DNA from 2 places in the Mangrovibacillus sp. Mu-81 genome. Region 1 is predicted to be linked to the other one. Evidence: a T-box and tRNA genes for the amino acid it is inferred to sense, from the RefSeq annotation. Region 1 holds a T-box; the other holds one or more tRNA genes.
What was found. A T-box is a leader RNA that pairs with one kind of tRNA and senses whether it is charged. The one in region 1 lies ahead of tyrS (tyrosine--tRNA ligase), so its partner is inferred to be a tRNA-Tyr.
Positions count from the first base shown of each region.

Region 2: it encodes a tRNA-Tyr, which carries the amino acid that the T-box ahead of tyrS (tyrosine--tRNA ligase) is inferred to sense. The anticodon was not compared.

Region 1 covers NZ_JBAJHU010000001.1:58,207-68,767, reverse strand. The annotation lists gene V6B33_RS00340 (hypothetical protein) at 1-129, opposite strand, end outside; gene V6B33_RS00335 (DUF4062 domain-containing protein) at 129-1,298, opposite strand; T-box leader at 1,432-1,641, shown strand; gene tyrS (tyrosine--tRNA ligase) at 1,686-2,918, shown strand; gene V6B33_RS00325 (hypothetical protein) at 3,368-3,601, opposite strand; gene V6B33_RS00320 (GNAT family N-acetyltransferase) at 3,910-4,824, opposite strand; gene mraY (phospho-N-acetylmuramoyl-pentapeptide-transferase) at 4,849-5,805, opposite strand; gene V6B33_RS00310 (fructose bisphosphate aldolase) at 5,925-6,815, opposite strand; gene V6B33_RS00305 (class I SAM-dependent methyltransferase) at 6,934-7,563, opposite strand; gene V6B33_RS00300 (type B 50S ribosomal protein L31) at 7,921-8,169, opposite strand; gene rpsN (30S ribosomal protein S14) at 8,189-8,458, opposite strand; gene V6B33_RS00290 (GNAT family N-acetyltransferase) at 8,626-9,066, opposite strand; gene V6B33_RS00285 (Ger(x)C family spore germination protein) at 9,379-10,449, opposite strand; gene V6B33_RS00280 (GerAB/ArcD/ProY family transporter) at 10,446-10,561, opposite strand, start outside.
Region 2 covers NZ_JBAJHU010000002.1:391,759-402,319, reverse strand. The annotation lists gene V6B33_RS05615 (WD40 repeat domain-containing protein) at 1-1,052, shown strand, start outside; gene V6B33_RS05610 (DUF2628 domain-containing protein) at 1,264-1,587, opposite strand; gene V6B33_RS05605 (hypothetical protein) at 2,248-2,472, shown strand; gene V6B33_RS05600 (hypothetical protein) at 2,496-2,636, shown strand; gene V6B33_RS05595 (helix-turn-helix domain-containing protein) at 3,167-4,054, opposite strand; tRNA gene V6B33_RS05590 (tRNA-Val) at 4,281-4,356, shown strand; tRNA gene V6B33_RS05585 (tRNA-Ser) at 4,506-4,598, shown strand; tRNA gene V6B33_RS05580 (tRNA-Tyr) at 4,615-4,695, shown strand; tRNA gene V6B33_RS05575 (tRNA-Trp) at 4,807-4,880, shown strand; tRNA gene V6B33_RS05570 (tRNA-Gly) at 4,900-4,972, shown strand; gene V6B33_RS05565 (FAD-binding oxidoreductase) at 5,149-6,516, opposite strand; gene V6B33_RS05560 (GntR family transcriptional regulator) at 6,850-7,506, shown strand; gene V6B33_RS05555 (TRAP transporter substrate-binding protein) at 7,503-8,519, shown strand; gene V6B33_RS05550 (TRAP transporter small permease) at 8,589-9,080, shown strand; gene V6B33_RS05545 (TRAP transporter large permease) at 9,077-10,360, shown strand; gene V6B33_RS05540 (M20/M25/M40 family metallo-hydrolase) at 10,506-10,561, shown strand, end outside.

The DNA.
Region 1 (10,561 bases):
TCTCAGCCGTTTATTCATTTCGTCAAATCTCTTTCCTTTTGCCTCGATGTATTTTTCATCTGCTTTTTCTTTACCGGAGGCAACATGAATGATGTTTTCGTCTTCATTCTGCTTTCCCTGTTTGCTCATTATTTGATCCCTCCAAGTAATTTGATGGCAAAATTACGGAATAAGGCGGATTCCGATTCGAATATGTCTCGCAAGATATCATCTCTAAAGCGCCGCACGTTCTGTTCCGTCCAGAATCGATCGACAGGATAATGAAAACAAATCACATAATTTCCTGACTTGATTCCCAGATATAACTGTCTTTTTTTATCACTGTAAAACAACTCGGGATTTCCACTCTCGAACGCTTTTACCACAAGAGAAGTCGGACCGTTCAGGCTGTAGAATGAATGATCATCACCTGCCATACCGGATGCAGCAATGAACTGAAGTTGTCCAGCTGTCATTCGATAAAGCGTGCTGCCGGAGCAGGATTCATATTCACCTACTACCCTTTCAAAAACGGTTCCTGGTTTTGTATAAATGATACCGTTTGTCAGGAAGCGCTGCAGGTATTCGAGAAACATTCGTGGATTTTGAATTTCACCATCATTCAGGTATTCAATCATTTTAGAGGTGAATTCTGCATGTTTTCGATAAGTTGGCCCCTCTGAAATCTGTTCATCGATTTCGTCTTTCAACGCAAGGTACCTGCTGCCTTTTCGAAATAAATCACTGAAGTACCTTTTCATTCCCTTTATGGTATCAACACCAAGTGCCAGTTGCTCCAGATAGTGACCTTTTTGATAAACATCATATAGAAATCCCCATACATAGGAATCAATCTGATCCGTCTTTCCGGGATGCTTTTTCCAGGCTGCTTCGGCAATATCCTTATAGGTATCAGGCTCCACGCCATGGTGATCCTTCTTATATTCTTCCACCATCTCAGCGATCATCATCCTCAGGTCACCCCAGAACAAACGGTAGATATCTTCTTGTACAAACACGATAATGTGCTTATTATGTTGGTGTGCCGCTTGAAATTCGCAGTGCGTGACGGTTGCTTTATACGATTCGATATAACTGCCTGCCTTTTGCGCAACAAATAATAAGAACACATCACTCTTCTCTACGTGCTCCAGGCAATTTTCAACCAAATGCTGCGGCGGCCAGGGACCAAAGTCTTTCTCATACATCAGCGGCTCATGTTCCATCATTTTCAATTCTGAATGTACCTGCTCCCTCAGCAGGCTCAAGCCGGGATCCGCTGCCGAACTGATAAATACTCTCGCTGGTTCAGCCATCATACCACCTCATTTAGGTAAGTCCATTTACTATTCGATTCTATTCCGTTCATTCTTATTCATTCCATAAAACATTTCAAAAACACTTGCCTTTAAGCCCCTCCTCAAGTAAACTAATGAAAATAATTCCAATACTAAACAAGTAATGATAGGATTCAGTAGTCTATTATCTCCCTGTCGAAGAGATCTGATGGCCGGTGAAAATCAGAACAAAGATAATGGCGAATTACCCCCTTGAACTTTTCCTGTGAACGTCAGTAGCAGGAAACGGCCGGACCCGTTATCCGATTGAGTGGAAGAGTGATTCTTCAAGCAAGGGTGGTACCGCGTTAACCACGTCCCTTTTATTAGGGGCGTGGTTTTTATTATTTTAAAAAGGAGGAAAATGGGATGAAGGAACTGACAAAAGAACAGCAGACAGAATTGGAGAGGCAGATCAGCCTTTATCAGAATGGGGTAGTGGAGACCATCCCCCAGAATGAATTAAGGGACAAAGTGGCGCGTTCCATCCAGACCGGAAAGCCGTTGAAAATTAAACTCGGCCTCGATCCGACGGCACCGGATGTCCATCTGGGGCATACCGTGGTCTTGAATAAGCTGAAACAATTCCAGGAAAACGGCCATATCATCCAGCTGATCATCGGCGACTTCACCGGTAAAATCGGAGACCCGACCGGAAAATCCACCGTGCGAAAGCAGCTGACGGATGAAGATGTTAAGAAGAATGCCCAGACCTACTTTGAACAGTTCGGCCGCGTGCTCGATATGGAGAAAGTGGAGTTATTCTACAACTCCGAATGGTTGACACCACTCAACCTCGAGGACATCATTCGATTATCTTCCAGTATCACAGTCGCACGCCTGATCGAACGGAACGACTTTTCAAACAGGATGGCAGCAGGGAAACCGATCTCCCTGCATGAGTTCTTCTACCCGCTGATGCAGGGCTACGATTCCGTCCAACTCGAAAGCGACATCGAACTCGGCGGCACCGATCAGCACTTCAACGTCCTGATGGGCAGGCATCTGCAGGAGCACTACGGGAAGGAAAAACAAGTGGTCATGCTGCTTCCACTGCTCGAAGGTCTCGACGGCATAGAAAAAATGTCCAAATCCAAGCACAACTACATCGGCATCGACGAGCAGCCAAACGAAATCTTCGGAAAAACCATGTCGATACCGGATGAGCTTATCGTCAAATACTTCAACCTGATAACAGACCTGCCGCACGAAGAAAAACAAACGATCGCGGCGGGCTTATCAGACGGCACCATGCATCCAAGGGACGTCAAAATTCGCCTGGCCAGTACCATCGTATCCATGTTCCACGGTGAGGAAGCAGCCGCTGCGGCAGTCGAGCACTTCCAAACCGTCTTCCAAAAAGGAGCCATCCCAGAGTATATCCCTTCAGTCCAATGGAAAGGCGCCGCTGACGTTGCCATCATTGAACTGCTTGTCGTGCTGGGAATGCAGAACTCCAAGAGCGAAGCCAGAAGAATGATCAAAAACGGCGGCATCCGGATCGACGGTGAGAAAGTGCTGGATACTGAGCTGGTTGTTTCCGTAACGGATGGGATGATAGTGCAGGTCGGGAAGAGGAAGTTTGTGAAGGTCGGGATTTGAATGTGGAGACGTAATACAGGAAGACCCCCTCTTACTCATAAATGGGGTCTGTTTTAACGGTAAATCTATAACTATAAGACGATTAAAAAACATAAAATAAATGAGACTGGTACAAAAGTGTTTTAGTCAAAGAAAATCCCTTCCAGGACTAATTTGAATTTTCATCCTTCATTGAGAGAAACCTCTGAACGTTTAAATAAGGGAAGTTTTTTCCTTTATCCGGCAGAATCGAGCTAAGCTCGGGGATATAAGGGGAATTTTTCCCGTTAAGGCAGGGTAAAATGATGTATTTTATGCTTTTGGGGTAAATAGGGGAAATATTTCCCTCTATTTACTTCATATTTCGTGCTGATTCCTCAATAAGAGAAATTTCTCCGCTTATTTGCATTCAAGATAATTTATTCACACGCGTTTAGTTAATGAGACCGCCCTTCCTGAATGAACATGGATCAACTTCTTAATAAAAAACACCGCCCTCTGAAAAGGCGGCATTCTTCACGATTGTTCTCCATTTCTTCAACAAATCCCGAAGAAATGTTGTCTAATTTTTCTCCAAAATAACAAGTGAAGAAACCAATGGTACCAATCCAACTGGACTCTGAGAAACAACCTTCCATCCCTCTTGAAGAAGTTGATTTAACTCTTTTATCGGATTGATAATTAACTGTAATGGCCTTTTGCATAATACACCTCCCCGAATCCAATATCCTATAGTTTATATAACCAAAGCTTATCATAAATATAACCCATGGCGATATCCAGTAATCACTTCCGTCAGTTATGAAGGAACATTACTAATTTGATCCCTGGCTATTAATAGGGATATTCAATTTAATATCATGTACGTTTTCCTTCATGTAAAGGTTTCAAATCCTTGTAATCATCTCGAAATTGAGTCTTAATCTAACCTGCCCAATATGTTTAGAATACAATTTCAAAGAAAGCTCTCTTTAGTCTAACGATCGATTAGGAGGCCATTGTTTTTACCCAATCACCCCACAAACATATCCACCACAGATTTATTCCGAATAAACCCAAGGTCCTCATACAGCTTAATCGCCGGATTATCTTTCAGCACTGCCAATCGGGCAGCCGGGTACTCTTTACTCGATATATTTATAGAATGGGCTAACAAAAATCGTCCCAGCCCCCTCTGCTGATGGTCAGGATCCACGGCTAAACTCACGATGAGAGGATAGTCTTCAAACTCCATGTGCAGACAGACACCAACAATGGTGTTCGTGCTCTTCCCTACAATAACCCTTGAACACTCATCCATGGTTTTATTGGATTGATATTTTTCTATGAACTCCTCTACATGATTCATATAATCCTCTTTCGTTCCGATTTGTTTATACGCTGGATTTGCCCTATAGGATTTCATTATTAAACTTGCAATCTCATTCGTATCTTCACCTGATACTGAACGCGATCTATATCCTTCAGGCAACATTGGATTCATTGCTTGAGTCGGACGGATCATCCAATAATTCACTTCACGAATAAGGCAGCCTTGTTGTTCATAAGTTGGAACGTGTTCTTCTACAATGTCCCTAAAATAAATTTCATCTTCAGGCTTCGATATCTTTTTTAAGTGACTTAGAAGGCTGTGAACCAATCCTTCATAATCCTCATAAGGCGGCACTACAAATAAATCTGCCATGAAATTTGGTTTCAGGAATACACCGCCAACGACGGTTTCGTCTTTGATAATGAAATAACCGCAGTCAAAAATGGCTGCAATTTCAATCATTGAAGCAGGCGACCTTCGAAAAAAGTAGTCTGCATATTTTTGTCCATAATAAATGGAATAATATCGGATGAATTCTTTCGGTTCTTGATAAACCAATCTCAACCCATCTTCTAAATCAATACACTCATTTATAGATTGAACTTGCTCACTCATATTCCCCTTCCCCTCTCACCTTCATTACGGATGCAAAACAAACCTCCAATAAGCCAAACAAATAAACGTACAAATCCAAGAGACCAACCCAAAGACCGTGACAATCGTATTCTCGGACCACCCGTATTTCAACCCATAGTGAAAATGAATCGGCGTCATCCGGAAGATCCTCTTCCCTGTGAGTTTAAATGAAGCAACCTGCAGGATTACCGAAAGCTGTTCGGCAAAATAGATAATGAATAACAGCGGAATCAGAATCTCCACTTTCTCAATAATGGCAAGAAATGAAAGGGATCCGCCTATCGCCAATGATCCCGTATCCCCCATAAACGCTTTGGCCGGGAATAGATTATAAATCAGAAAACCGAGTAAGCATCCAATCATTACCAAACAAAATAGCTTCACCTCTGAAGTGTCTGAAATCACAAAGAAGAAAAAATATGTAGGAATGGCCACCACACCTAAAAGCCCGTCCAGGCCATCCGTAAAATTAATAGCATTTGCAGAACCAACAACGAATAAGGCAATCACAATGATATAGACTACCATCGGAAGATCAAATGAGACATTTTCAGTAATACGAATCCCGGTTTCGATACCCAGTTCGCTGATCACGTAGAAAAGCAGTGAACCCGTAAACAGAAATTGCAGCACAAGCTTGGTCCTCCCCGATACCCCTAATGGATCCTGGCGTGAAGCTTTCCAAAAGTCATCCAAAAAACCGATAAACCCAAATAGAATGTACGTAACAGCCAGGAAATACATGAATGGAGTCGGCAAAAAGAGAACAGATATTATAATTCCTACTAAAAGAATGATTCCAAACATTAACGGAGTCCCTTTTTTCAACTGATGATTGGAAGGAAGCTCTTTCCTGATCGGCTGAAGCAGCTTTAATTTTCTTAATAGAGCAATGAACAGCGGGGATAAAACAGCGACTACTATAAAAGCAATGATTGCCGGAATTATATAATTACTCACATCAACTATTCTCCTTTTCTATTTATTACCTATATATAAGTTCTAGTAAGATAGGTGATTTCCTTTATAAAATACAAAAAAGCCTCCCGCTCCCCAAGGAAGCAGAAGGCCGAAACCCTTTATTTTTTATTAACAGAAGCATCATAAATCGACTCAATTGCACTCTTCATGGCCCCGTCAAATTCTTCACCCGTTTGATTGAATCGTAATTCCTCAGCCAGCGCCCGGGAGAAGCTTGCGATCATGCCATCGTTTTCTTTCAGCTTCTCGTTCGCTTCTTCACGGGAGTAACCGCCGGAGAGTGCAACCACCCGGACGACGCGCGGATGCTCGATCAATTCTTTATACGCATTTGCCTTTGTTGGAATCGTGAGCTTCAGCATTACATGTTCATCTTCGGACAAATCATTCAGATGCTTGAGGATCTCCGTCCGCAGGATTTCTTCGCACTCTTCCTTGCGTTCACTGTGGATATTCACTTCCGGCTCGATGATCGGAAGCAGATCTGCCGCTATGATTTTCTTGCCGATTTCGAATTGCTGGTCCACAACAGCCTTTATCACCGCTAGATTCGGTTCATGGATGACCGAACGCATTTTGGTGCCGAAAATATTCCGTTCATTCGCACGGCGAAGCGTCTCATCAAGATCCGGATTCGGCTTCATGAGCTGGACGCCGTTTTCTTTTTCAGCCAGTCCTTTATCCACTTTCAAGAACGGCACAATATGATGTTCAGCCAGATAATCCGCCGTATATTTCCCCTCTACCTTACTGTCCATTGTCTGCTCGAACAAAATCACTCCAAGGATGTACTCTGAACTGAAAGCAGGAGATGTGATAATTCTCGTGCGCATCTCGTGCACCTGTTCGAACATTTCGTCCTCATTCGAATAGGAATCCCCCATCACGCCATAAGCTTCCAATGCCTTTGGTGTACTGCCGCCGCTCTGATCCAGGGCTGCAATAAACCCTTTACCATTCTTCATTCGATCCAATTGACTTTGATTCATCCGTTCCACTCCTTTTTCATTCTTCTGGTAAACCTTTCTTTATACTAGTTTCCCATTTTCATGGGAGTTAACACATATTACAGGATGGAATTGGACGTATCGTCAATGGCATTCTTTTTTATTTGAGTTTATGACATGTAATTACTAAAAACGGAAACGGGGGCTTCCCCTCCGCATTCTTATTAGGTTCCAAAATCTCCGAGACGTCTACAAGTCCATAATCTCCAAAGTCCCGTTTGATCGTATCGCTATCATAAAAGAACATTTTCACGCCCTCCATGATCTCGAAATAATCCTTGCCAAGCTGCCTGCCCTTCCCGTACATCGGGGCATCTTTAGAAATCGTCGTAAACACCATGTAGCCGCCAGGTTTCAGCTGCTCATAGCAGTCGCGGATAAACTTCAACCGCTCTTCTTCACTCAACAAGTGGAGGAGCGCATAGCTGAAAATCCCGCCATACTGTTTGTTGTCGAACGGCATACCGGATACCGGCCCGTGGGAAATCGGAATCTCGATCCCGCTTTCCCGCGCCAGCTCAATCGCCGTTTTTGAAATCTCGATCCCGGTAACATCCATTCCGTTGTCAGTAAAAACCTTCGCATTCCGGCCGTATCCAATCCCCGGGATCAAGACATCCTTCACGTTCTTCTTAAGGAAAAAATCCTTCGTCCGGATCGCCGAATCTGCAGGTTCAAACCCCCACATTGTTTGATTTTGTATGAAACTTGATTCCCAGAATTCAGTCATACTCATACCCCTTTCCAATGAAAACTCCAGCCTCAATAGATCATTTTTTAAAAATTCCGCCTGATTTTAACGTTGCACCGTTACAATGGATCTCTTGATAGGTAAAAAAGATTCACTTTCAAGTCAATCAGACAAAATCATTAAGCTGCCGTAACCCTGCTCACTCTTTTATTATCGAATTCTTTGAATTTATTATCGAAATCAAAAGATTTATTATCGAAAATGAGAAATTTATTATCAAATTGTCGGAAACTGCTTTCGTTTATTATCAATTTTCTGTCTCTATGATCGAATTGCTCTTGTTATTAGCTATTGCAGACTTTTATTATCAAACCAACTATTCGCAGCCCTTCCTGATTATTTTTTCATATTGTATTTTTTCATGAAGCGATCCGCACGTCCTCCGCGATCGGAGAACTTCTGTCTTCCCGTGTAGAACGGATGGGTGTCGGAACTGATTTCCACTTTCAAGAGCGGATAGACATTCCCATCCTCCCACTCGATCGTTTCATCCGACGTCATGGTGGAACCCGTCAGAAATTTAAATCCGCTAATGGTATCCATGAACACCACATCATGGTATTCAGGGTGTATGCCTCTTTTCATATGTCATGCTCCTTCCTTTTTACCAGCTTGATTTCTTCACTCCGGGAATCTGTCCTTTGTGCGCCAATTCACGGAATGCGATTCGTGACATCTTAAACTTCCTAAGGTATCCGCGCGGTCTTCCGGTTACCTCGCACCGGTTCATCAGGCGTGTGGGGGAAGAATCCCGCGGGAGTTTCTTTAGCGCCTCGTAGTCCCCCTTTTCCTTCAACTCTCTCCTCAGCTCTGCATATTTCAACACCGTCTCCTGACGCTTCTTTTCCTTTGCGACTTTTGATTTCTTGGCCAAACGAATGTCCTCCTATCTATTTTCAAATCGTAATGATTACGATTTAATGGGTATAATGATATTAAACCACATCCATGACTCATACGCAACTCATCGATTCTTAATTTTGTCCTGGTTAATTTCACCACCAAAAAGACGGTTCCTCATTGAAGAACCGTCCTATCTGCTTATATATATTTAACCACAGCCATCTCCCTGCCAAATCGATCTCCCTCATCGACAAACCCTAAACCTGCATACAGGTTATGGGCTCCCTTGTTATCCGGGTGGTAGCCGACCACGATCTTGTCCGCATCCGGCAGCTTGGCCATTTCTTCGATCATTAATCTCGTGGCTTCTTTCCCTATTCCTTTGCCCTGGCTGGCCTCGTCAACCATGATCCGGTAGACCCAGTACCCGTCAAGTTCTTCCTTTACCGAATTGAACATCAGGAATCCTGCGATTTTGTCATCACAGTAAATCGCATATGGCTTGAGCGTCGGTTCGAATTTCGTTTGTGCGATGGAAACAGCATTTGATTCCATATACTCGGCCTGTTCCTGTGATAATCCTAATTGGCAGCACTCATACCAGTTCGCTGAATTGATTTCTTCCAATCTTACACTCATCTTATTTTCCCCTTTCAATATCGGGAAACGCGTCGTCATCTTTGTTAATGAGGCGTGCTCCCCTTGTGTCTCTTGTTCGATTCAAAATGGTTATTCATAATGAACGCCTCCCTTAACAAAGATCGCCTGGTAACATCAGGCATAGTTAGTATACCATATTTTTCTATATATGAGGATTGAGTAATCCCTTTTCATTAGGATTTAATGTAGGGATCAGACTACCAATTCAACGTGTTTAACTTATTGGAATTATAATACCGTCCCTCTGTGCTAAAGGGGGGCTTACAACTCCCAAATGTCCAACGGCTCCCCTCACTCAATAATCCCGCCCTGAGTGATTTTCACTTTTGATTTGACATCTACTGATAAGTCGGCATAGTTCTCTTCCCAGTTCTTGTCGTAAAGCTTTTGCTGTCTGGCCCTCTCGCCAAGTCCGATCGGGTCGACTCCGAGAGCAATGAATTTTTCGACTAACTTTTGCGCTTTTTTCTCGATGGCTTTGCTCACTTCACGTTCCATTTTTTTTATATTTTTTTCCTTGGTCAAATCCATCCCGCCACTTTCAGAGACTTCACCGTTGTAGTGAATAGTTAGTTGGACATGGTATCTGCCTCTCTCTTTCTTGATTTTGTAATCTGTGTGGGAATGGAGGTTTTCGGTACTGATATAGCGGCCATCCTTCCATTCTGTTTCGAATTGTCCTTTTCTTATGGGTTCGTATAATAACTTGAGGATATAAGATTCTTTAAGTGACAGCGTATCGACTAATTTGTCTTTTTTATATAAAGCAACACCCAGCACTTTGAGTTGATCCTCATCTTTCGATACATAAGGCATGAACGGGTCATACCCTTTGGCATAATATTGGGATAAGAAGTCATGCAGGTTACTGTCTGGAATTGTATGATCCATGTTTTGATCCACCACGTCAATGATATGTTGAGAAACCGAATCCCCTTCTGTGTAACGCGTCCTCAGAATTTCTTCCGTGCTTCCTTGAGTCGTCACCAGATGGATATCCCTTCCTATATTCGCGTCTCTTTGATAGTTATCAATATGCCGTTCAATTCCATTCTTCGCCACTTCCTGTTGAAAGAGAACAACGCCTACTCTTCCGGTCTCAATGGGTTTGGCCGAATTTGTCTTGATTTGCTGCCTGATTTGTTTCGTTGTTTTCCCGACAGAAGTAAACACCAGATTTCTGGGCTCTGTATTTTGGCCAGGGGGGATATAGGTTGCGCCAGCAGTTATCTTGAATTCCTCACCATTCATTTCATCATAGCCAACCGCCTGGATAAGCTGGATATCCTCCAGTATCTTGGTTCCAGGTGTACATCCACTTATCGCGGCAAGGAATAAAATCAGTATCGGGAACTTTTTCACGTTTTCTTCCACCTTTTCATGATCATTTGAACAACGTATAAGAATGGAATGTAAAAATAGATGGTGTATAACCCTATCTGTGAAACAATATCGTTTAATGTATCGACCAGCT
Region 2 (10,561 bases), on a different contig from region 1:
CGGAAGCTCCAGATGAAGAAAAAGTCAAGACCTTCAGAAATATCGTAGAGGACCAGAGTGTAAACAGCCTTGCTTATAAAGATGGAAAGGTGTATGGATCCACCACCATCAATGGAGGGCTCGGAGCGGACCCGACTGCTGAAGAGGCAAGGATTTTCGTATGGGATACCGAAACGGAAGAAAAGGTCGAAGAGATCACACTCTCCATAGATGGTCTCGAAAAGCCCGAAGCGATAGGGGATTTGTCCTTTGGGCCGGACGGATTTTTATGGGGGGCCTCCATCGACACCATTTTTGCAATGGATCCTGAAACGCTTACCATCGTAAAAAGCAGGAAGCTATATGATTCTCTGCCTTTATCAGCGTGGAATAAGATTGAGCTTGAATGGTCAAATGACCTCCTTTATGCAGACTTCAGCGGGAATTTGACCGCCATCGATCCGAATACCTTGGATAGTAAGCAAATCGCACGAGTGTACGATTTCTCCGTAGGTCAGGATGGGAATCTTTACTACGCTTCCAGAGAAAACCGGACGATGCTTCATAAGATGGAAGTGAAGCCGGTTTCTGATAAAGAAGAAATGACTGTAACGAATCACCAATTCGAAAGACCGGTAAAGGGCGATGATATCACGGGTTGGACATCGATGTTCAACACGGATGATCAGGCTGGATATACTGTATCCGGGGAGGAGCATTCTCATGGAAGAAAAAGCCTGAAGCTTGTGGACACAGCCAGGAATAAGTCAGTCGCACTAATGAGTGATACCATTGAAGTATCCAAAGGCGAGGTCTTTGAAACTTCGGCAAATCTCTTCATTAAAGAAGGGACTGGAAGTTTCATGGTGAGGTTCTACGATGAAGCCGGAAAGTCGATTATCGATAAACCGGTTCATACAAACACAGGGCTGAACAAATGGCAGAACATCTCCATTACAACGGAAGCCCCTGAGAACGCTGAAACAATGAGAGTGATTTGTTATACAACCTCATATTCCATGGGAACTGTATATTACGATAAAGTTGAAGTGAAGAAACTTTTATTTGATTGATGAATGGGACAGTGCCCTGCCACCTTTCTCTATATCTAGAAAGCGAATAGATATAGAGAAAGGTGTTTTTTTAAGAAATCAGGTTGCAAAGTAGTGGATGAGATCGTAGAAATGAAGATTGAGGGGGATCTGGTTCCTGCTCATGGATAAGCTTTACGGTATGTTAAAGGCGCGGGGGAAGTGTCCCTGTCCCCGCGTCCCGCTACTTAGTTTAAACAGCTTTGGTAACTAGTGATACGATTCCTCTTGATACGAGTTCTGTTTGAGTTTGGTCATCTGCCGGACGGTAGCCTTTTTCGAGCAGTTCTTTAATGAAGATTTTATTATATACAAAAGAAAAAATGATTCCGGGAATCCACGCTCCGAACCCAAAGGTAAATGCTCCGACTATAGCAGCCGTGATGAACATGATTGCAGCCCACTTTAAATCTCCTCTTATAAGGGCAGGGAAAAAACCAAAAAAGAAAGTAGTCCAGCTAAAGCCAATTTTCACTTCTTTTGCTACACCTGCATCGTTACGCAATCTTGCTTTCATTATGTTTCACCTCCTTTGGTCTTAGTACCTTTTGATTATACTATTACTTTAGTAAAAATTTGAAGTCTTGACAAAAAATATATAATTGTTTTTAGAGAAATGATGACGAGATTGGCCTGATTACTATTAATACGCGATTTAGCTCTTCCATTAATTTAGCCGTTTGATACCGGCTCCTTTATTCATTTGACTATCCCATAAAAAAAGAACTCTCCTATCTACATACTGAAAAACTTTCATTGGTTAAAAAGTTGTAGTTTTATAGTCCTTATCAGTTTCTGACCAAACTATCCACTCTCGCAGAAAGCTTCTATCCTAATAGGAAGAGAAGAATTTTATTAATGCTCAAATTCTTATATGGCCCGCAGTTCAGCTTTGGGAATAAGGTACCTTGCATATTAAGTTAAGCCAAAGTACCTGTCCTCCCGGCTGATTGTTACTATATTCATATTATTAATAGATAAACGGCGAAATCAGGTCCAAAGTTGGCAAAACAAAATTCCAGCCGTTCAATGCGAAGAATACACCCTCCATATAAATGCTATATATTTATCATATATGTTTATCTCTTTGAAAGATCAAATAGGGGGTGATGCTTTGAAAAGAAAATGGTTTGTTTTCTGATAGGGGCTGCTCTGCTGGCTGGGTGTTCAATCGAGATTGACCGAGGAGGAGGAGAAATATACGGTCAAGAAAGCGGCTGATAAAGGGGACGTAATCGTGGATGAAGAGGGCAAAGTGGGAAATCTCGATAAGCTGCTGCATTTTATTGAAGAGGTACAAGAAAGTAAGCAGTCTCAAGTGACATTATCCAACTTTTTCAACCTGCAGGTAAGTTTGAATGAATTGAAGTATGTGATGGGGAAACATTATCCTATTCGTTAAAGAATGGGTCAGGAGAAGAAACTGTGAATACCACTTGTGGCAGCATCGAGGAAAGAAGTGGTTCCATCTCTTTACAGGGTTGTGCTGGAGATACCGAGGTCATCGGTCTGGTGCAGGTTTCCGAATATCAAATTAATAAAACCAAAGCTTCGATGAACGACTAGTGGCATCCGATCAAAGGATGCTTTTTTTATTTGCACAAGATAACTTTATGAGATGAATGGAGGGGATATCCATTATTTTAAGAGAGATAAGAGGGAAATGAGGTTGGAATAATAGTGTTTTAGTCTGAATAAAACCCGAACTAATCTGAACTATAGTTCAAGTAAGTTCGGGTTTATTTATTAGCTTTGTTCAAATCATCATTTAGTATATAGTTTGTTGCAGCGGTTAATTTGAGTGTAAGACGAAGACTCCTGCGGGAAAAGTAGCTTATTAGAAAAGCGGAAGGGCTTTGCTCAGAGGCTGGTGGCATAAGTCGAATCGACCTGGAAGGTGCTCTTTGCCTTCTTGGTCGGTTTGGCTTATTACATGTGCCTCTAGGCCCTGCAGCTAGACAAGTGAGACCAGTGCAGCTTGCCGAGGAGACTCACGGGCTACCCGCGGAAAGCGAAGTCTTGCACGGAAATTATTAGTGGTATTAGGGTCATCACTGATAATGTTCGCCTTTAGGCAGTTTTTTTTGTCCCAACCTCTATGTCCAGATCTGAAGAAGATGTTCCATCTTTTTTTCGATAAAATCTACATATTTCTTGTCTTGCAGGAGTTCAAACATATGAAAAGCACGTTTGAAGAATGGAAGGGCTTCTTCATAATTATGAAGGAGCTCATAGTTATAGCCGATTTGATAGTTCGATTCTCCAAGACCCCACAGCAGTTCTTCTTCAATGCACCAATTGATGGCTTTATGGCAATAAGCGATAGACTCCTCATATTTGCCTTGGCGTGTTAGTACTCTGGATATATTATAAAATAACCTGGTTTTGATAGATTTATCATGTAGTTGCTCAGCCGTTTTCAAGGCAGTCTCAACCAGGTTGTAATGATGGAGGGCTTCAGGGTGCCGATTTAATGAAAAAAGAATAGCACCTTTACTAGAAAGGATTTGCATCTCTCTTTCTGTCATCGCCTTTTTCTGATTGGCAGTCAGGTAATAAGCTTCATCTAAAAGTGAAAATGCATCGTCTTCATTATTTAATACTTCAAAAGCATATATTCCTTTATGCCAATAAAGAAGTTGCAGATGCTGTATGTCTTTATAGAAGAGAGGATTCTTTTCCTCGGCTTTCACCAGTTCTATTATTTCTTCGTATCTGCGGTTGATTCTGTGAAATTTTAACTGTTTTTCCACTTCCATAATATAATCAAGTCGAGGTGTGGTGCCTATTTCAAAGAAGTAGTTTACATCAACACCAAGCTTGACGGAGATTTGGTACAATGCCATGGCACTTGGATAAATATCCCCTTTTTCAATCCTGCTGATCAACGCCTGTGTACAAACTCCCTCGGCCAGTTCACCTTGCGTGAGCCCCACAACCTTCCTCAACTCTCTTATCTTTTTTCCAATTGCAGAATAATCCATATTCCCGCCCCCCTTTTCAAACATCCATATTTAACAAGTTTAACAGAAATAATCGATTTAAGTTGTGTATGACAGGGGATAGAGACAGTGTGCATGAGAAATTAGGGAAGAGGGGTATCCATTACTATGATTGAAGAATTTGTGAATTGAAGTTGACTTTTTTGAAAGGAATTGATAGATTAATATAGGTCTTGTCTAACGGATGATATTCTATCATTCTTTATTGGGAGGATTAGCTCAGCTGGGAGAGCATCTGCCTTACAAGCAGAGGGTCGGCGGTTCGATCCCGTCATCCTCCACCATGGATTTCTTACGAAGCGACAGCGCAGTAAAAATATCCTTCCTTAACCTTGCGAAGCGACAGCGGAGCATCACTAAGCAAAAGTTTAGCTAGCCTTAGAATAGGTAATTAAAAATTCGGGTGCTCAACTTTACCAGCAGCCAATCAAACGGAGGAATACCCAAGTCCGGCTGAAGTGATCGGTCTTGAAAACCGACAGGGGTGTTAAAGCCCGCGGGGGTTCGAATCCCTCTTCCTCCGCCATATTTCATTCTCTCGTGGAGGGGTAGCGAAGTGGCTAAACGCGGCGGACTGTAAATCCGCTCCTTCGGGTTCGGCAGTTCGAATCTGCCCCCCTCCATTTAGCTTGTTTCACGGAGCGCAAGCGGAGTGAAAATAAGCTTCCTTAACCTTTGGCAGCGAAAGCGGAGCAATACGCTCAAAGCGAAGAGTATTTATTAATCTATTTTATAGGGGCATAGTTTAACGGTAGAACGAAGGTCTCCAAAACCTTTGGTGTGGGTTCGATTCCTACTGCCCCTGCCAAAATTGCTTCAACTACGGTCCGGGTATAGTTTAATGGTAAAACTCAGCCTTCCAAGCTGATGTCGTGGGTTTGATTCCCATCACTCGATCCAATAATGATTAAAGGGTCCATTCTAGTAGTTCCTCACCTTTTTTGGAGGAAGTAGAAGAATGGACCTTTTTAGTTTATTTAGGGACAGTGGGTCAGGTCCTGTGTCCTGGGACGGAGGGACAGGTCCACTGTCCCATTTAAATCCATATCCCTGAATTCTTTCATCCTATCCCACTCTCAATCACAAAAAATTTTCCCCGGATTCAACAACCCATCCGGATCCAGAAGCTCTTTAAACGACTTCATCACCTCTACCGCTTCACCATGCTCCAACCTCTGATACTTCATCTTCCCAAGACCGACGCCATGCTCTCCGGTACAGGTTCCACCAGCTTCAATTGCCTTTAGGATGAGCTGTTCATTGATCGTCTCCGATGTCAATTTCTCTTCAGGGATGTTTGGGTCATATACGATGATGGTATGGAAGTTGCCGTCTCCAACATGGCCGAAGACACTTCCAGGCAGCCCGCTTGCTTCAATCTTTGCGCGGGCAAAGTCAACCATGTCGGCAAGCTTTGACAGGGGGACGCATACATCGGATCCCATTACTTCCTTTCCTTTCAGGTGACGGAAGGCGTATGCAAGTTCGTGCCTTGCTTTCCATATCTCGGCACGATCGATGGATCCGCTTGCCCGCTCCCAGTTCCTGCAGCCCATATCCTGCATCAGTTCCTCGACAAATGCGGCATCTTCTTCAGCGGAAGTCCGTGTGCCTGAGAATTCAAAGAATAACGAATGCTGTTCCGGGAAGTGGTAGTCCCCATAAGCATTGACCTGCTTGATGCTGGGGGCATCAACGAGTTCCATCCGAACCACTGGGATGCCGCTCGTGAGCACGGCTTGTGCTGCGGCGGCACACTGTTTTGGTGTATCGAACGTACAGCGTGCCGCAATCGTGTGTTCCGGGATGCCATGAAGTTTCAAGGTAATTTCGGTGATGATGCCTAACGTTCCTTCCGAACCGGTGAACAGGCCGTTTAGATGATATCCGCTGGATGATTTTTTTGCGGTGCTGCCGGTTTTGATGATCCTGCCGTCCGCCAGCACGACTTCAAGGTTCAGTACCTGATCGCGCATGGACCCGTAGCGAACGGCGGTCGTTCCGCTGGCATTTGTCGCAGTCATGCCGCCAATCGTGGCGTCAGCTCCTGGATCGATGGGGAAATAGAGTCCCTGCCGGTTGATTTCCCGGTTCAACTCAAGGCGTGTGATACCGGGCTGGACTGTAACGGATAAGTCTTCAGGGTTAAAGGAGATGATCTGTTTCATCCGGTCAAAATTCATGGAAATGCCCCTTGAAACGGGAATGGCCTGGCCGTCAAGCCCCGACCCTGCTCCATAAGGGGTGATAGGAAGCTTATTCGCCCTTGCAAAGTTCACGATGTCTTTGACCATTTGTGTCGATTCCGGGTACACCACCGTTTCCGGCTGTACGGGATCGTGAAACGATTCATCCCTGCTGTGCCGGAAAAGATCCCCTTCGCTTATACTGACGCGTTCAGCCCCTATCAAATCTTGCAGGTTCTCGATCCATTCAGTGCTCATCCAGCTACTACCTCCATTTTTAAAATATTCTAAATTTTATATTTACAAATAGATTAGCATAAATTATCATACATGTATACGGTATACCGCCTTGAATCATGAATAGAAACCCACCAAGAATATCATTTCATCCCATTGAACACGAAGAAATCTCCAATTCACAATGTACCCTTCTTATTGAATAACCGCTGCATTCAAAACACATTCTATTAAACTCCAAGAATAAACATACATAGCTTTTAGTCTTATGAACTACTGGACTTTCATTCAATTGAAAACAGAAAAAGTGGTGCCTGGCACATGTACAAAAAAGGAGGGAACAAATTGCATAGGGTGATCAAAAAAGAATCGCTGGCTGAACAGGCTTTTAACCTGATCAAGAAAGAGATCATATCAGGAAAGCTGGCACCGGCAGAGGAGCTTCCTGAAAAAAAGCTTGCGCAGGAACTCGGTATCAGCCGCACGCCTGTCCGGGAGGCGCTGAGAAGGCTTGCTGTAGAAGGGCTGGTCGTATTATCTGATCAAAAGATCGCTACTGTTGCCTCATTTACAGAAGAGGATGCGATGCATTTCATGGAAATCCGGAAACTGTTAGAAGTGTACAATCTTGAAGCAGTTTCACCTTTAAAGAATGAAGTGTTTGAGAAGATAAAAGAAAACATGGATGCTCAATTGAAAGCGATTACTGCTGGTCGCTATGAAGAATTCATCGATCTCGACCGGGAGTTCCATTTGTTACTGGCCGGTGAAAACCCCAATCCCAGGCTTAGGGCTTTAATCCAATCGGTCAATACCGGGGTGAACAGGGCGTTCCTGGTTCTGTCGAATACATTGCAAGTAAGTGCCATGGAAGCATATGGGGAGCACAAACGCATTGTGGATGCACTGGAAGTTGGAATGATTGAAGAGGCCAAGAGAGAGATGGCTGACCATATGAAAAACATCGCAAGCCGGATTAAAGGCTATTACTTGAAGGAGGTAGAGGAATGAAAAAATATTTGATTTTATTGTTAATGGCAGTGGTGGTGATGGCTGCATGCGGACGTCCAAGCAGTTCATCAGGGAGTGAAGGCGGAGACGAAAAAACATACACGATCCGCATTGCCCACCTTGTACCTGAAGAACAGTCCTCACATGTTGCCGCCGAGACTTTTAAAGAAAAGCTTGAAAAAGAATCGGATGGGCGTATCAAAGTGGAACTGTATCCGAACGGACAGCTGTATGGTTCTGACCGTGAGGCGATCGAGGCGGTTCAATTAGGGAATATCGAAATGACGATTCCAGCTGTAGCGCCGCTTGCTTCTTTCAATGAAAAGTTCATGGTGTTCGATCTTCCATTCCTTTTCAACAACAATGAAGCGGCTTATAAAGCGCTTGATGGGGAACTTGGTCAGGAGCTCATGAAGGATCTCGAAGAAAATAACATTAAGGGACTTGTCTTTGGCGAAAATGGTTTCCGTCATATGTCGAATAACAAAGGGCCGATTGAAAGTCCCGAAGACATAGAGGGGCAGAAGTTCAGAACGCTTGAAAACCCGCTTCACACGGATACATTCAAAGCATTTGGCGCGAATGCTTCCCCATTTGCCTTCGGTGAACTGTACACGGCTCTTCAGCAAGGTACATACGATGCAATGGAATGTCCGGTTTCGCTTTATTATACGAATAAATTTTATGAAGTACAGGATTATTTATCAATGACAGGTCATGTGTATGCTGCTACGGCGCTGTTGATGAACAATGATTTTTATAATGAACTGCCTGAAGATCTGCAGAAGCTTATAACTGAAGCTTCCGAGGAGTACAGGGAAGAGCAGCGCGGACTGGCTCAGAAGCAGGACGTGGAGTTCTTGGAGAAGCTGAAGGAAAGCGGTATGAAAGTAAATGAATTAACGGATGAACAGCGGGACAAATTTCGTGACGCAGCATCTTCCGTATACGACAAATACGTAGATCGCATTGGTCAGGATTTAGTGGACAAAGCATTGGAAGCGAACAACTAATCATCCGCATGAAACAAGGGATCAGGGTAAACCTTGATTCCTTGCTTTTTTCAGAAAGGAGCTTCTTAGATGAAAAAGAAATTCGATGTTATGGAAGAGACGATTCTTGTTTTGACGCTGGCATTGATGGTGGCTCTCATTTTCGGCCAGGTTGTGGGGCGCTATGTGTTCGCTTCTGCACCGAGCTGGACAGAAGAGATGGCCCGTTATATACATATATTCCAGGTATGGATCGGGGCAAGCTACGCCGTAAAAAAGAGGCAGCATATCCGGATTGAGAGTTTTGTGGAGTTATTTAAAGGCACTTCAAGGAAGGTGATTGAAACAGTCTCCCTGATCATTTGGTTTCTGCTTGCCCTGTTCCTTGCCGTCTTTGGGACACAACTCGTTCTGGCGAGTCTTCAAAATGGACAGGTTACCCCGGCCATGCAGCTGCCGATGTGGATTCCTTTCCTGGCCATCCCGATAGGAGGAGCGGGAATGGCGCTCCGGCTGCTGCAGCAAATGTTGACCATCTGGCGCAGTAATGATGATCCTCCTTCAGGGGAGGTGGGGGCATGACAGTCGCGCTGTTATTTGGTACACTCGCTGTTTGTTTGCTGATCGGGGTACCGATTGCGATTTCTTTGGGGGTATCGGCGCTTGTGGCAATTTACTTCGGGTCCACTTTGCCTCTTGATATCATCACCCAAAAAGCCTTTACGTCACTCGATTCTTTCCCGCTGCTCGCGATACCTTTCTTTATGCTCGCCGGGATTCTGATGGGGAAGGGCGGCGTTTCACAACGACTCTTGAATCTTGCCACCGCGATGGTTGGCTGGATGACAGGAGGGCTTTCGATGGTCACGATCGTGGCTTGTATGTTTTTTGCGGCGATTTCGGGGTCCGGTCCTGCAACCGTGGCTGCAATCGGCGGGTTTATGATTCCTGCCATGATGGCCCGTAAATATGAAGGCGGCTTTGCATCGGCAGTGGCGGCTTCTGCAGGCTCAATCGGGGTCATCATCCCGCCGAGTATCCCATTTGTGTTATACGGGGTTATCGGAAGCGTATCAGTCGGCAGCATGTTCCTCGCAGGTATTATCCCGGGGATCCTGATCGGGGGAGGGCTGATGTTCACAGCCTATATCATTTCACGAAAGCGGGGCTATAAGCCGGAGGCGGCAATGCCTTTTCGTTTTAAAGATGTGTTGAAAGCAGCCAATGATGCAAAGTGGGCATTATTGATTCCGGGCATCATTTTAGGCGGGATATATGGAGGCGTCTTCTCCCCGACTGAAGCAGCTGTAGTGGCTGTTGTCTATTCACTGATTGTAGGATTGTTCGTTTATAAGGAGCTGACGTGGAAATCCGTATTTGAAAGTTTCCGGGAAGCGGTCGTGATCAACGCCACTACGATGATTATCATCGGTCTCTCTGTTTCGTTTGCCTATTTTATGACGTTGGAGCAGATTCCGAATGATATCTCAGCCTTCTTGACTGACTTATCCACAAATCCGATTATTATTTTACTGGCGATCAATATTCTGCTATTGATTGTCGGGATGTTTATCGATACCATCTCTGCCCTGGTCGTGTTAACGCCGATCCTGCTGCCGATTGTGACGGCTGTAGGAGTGGATCCGATTCATTTTGGCGTTATTCTGGTGGCGAACCTGGCAATCGGCTTTATCACACCTCCCCTCGGCGTCAATCTCTTTGTCGCATCGAGTGTGGGCGGCGTCAGGTTTGAGAAAATTGCGTGGGCGATTGTTCCATTCCTGATCTCGATGTTCATCTGTCTTCTTGTTATTACATTTTTCCCGCCTCTGACCCTTTGGTTACCGGGATTAATGAAATAGAGCAGAGTATGTCGTTATCAATAAACGCAGCAGTACAAGGGTCGGGTCATTCTGATATACGGCAATTATTATCTATACCTGGATGCCATTTATTTACTGGAAAGATGACTGATTCAGCAGTTTCTTTGAAAAAGGAGGTTTTATCATGAGGCATTGGGGGACACCTGATAGATTGCGATCCCTGCTTTGTGAACTGGTCAG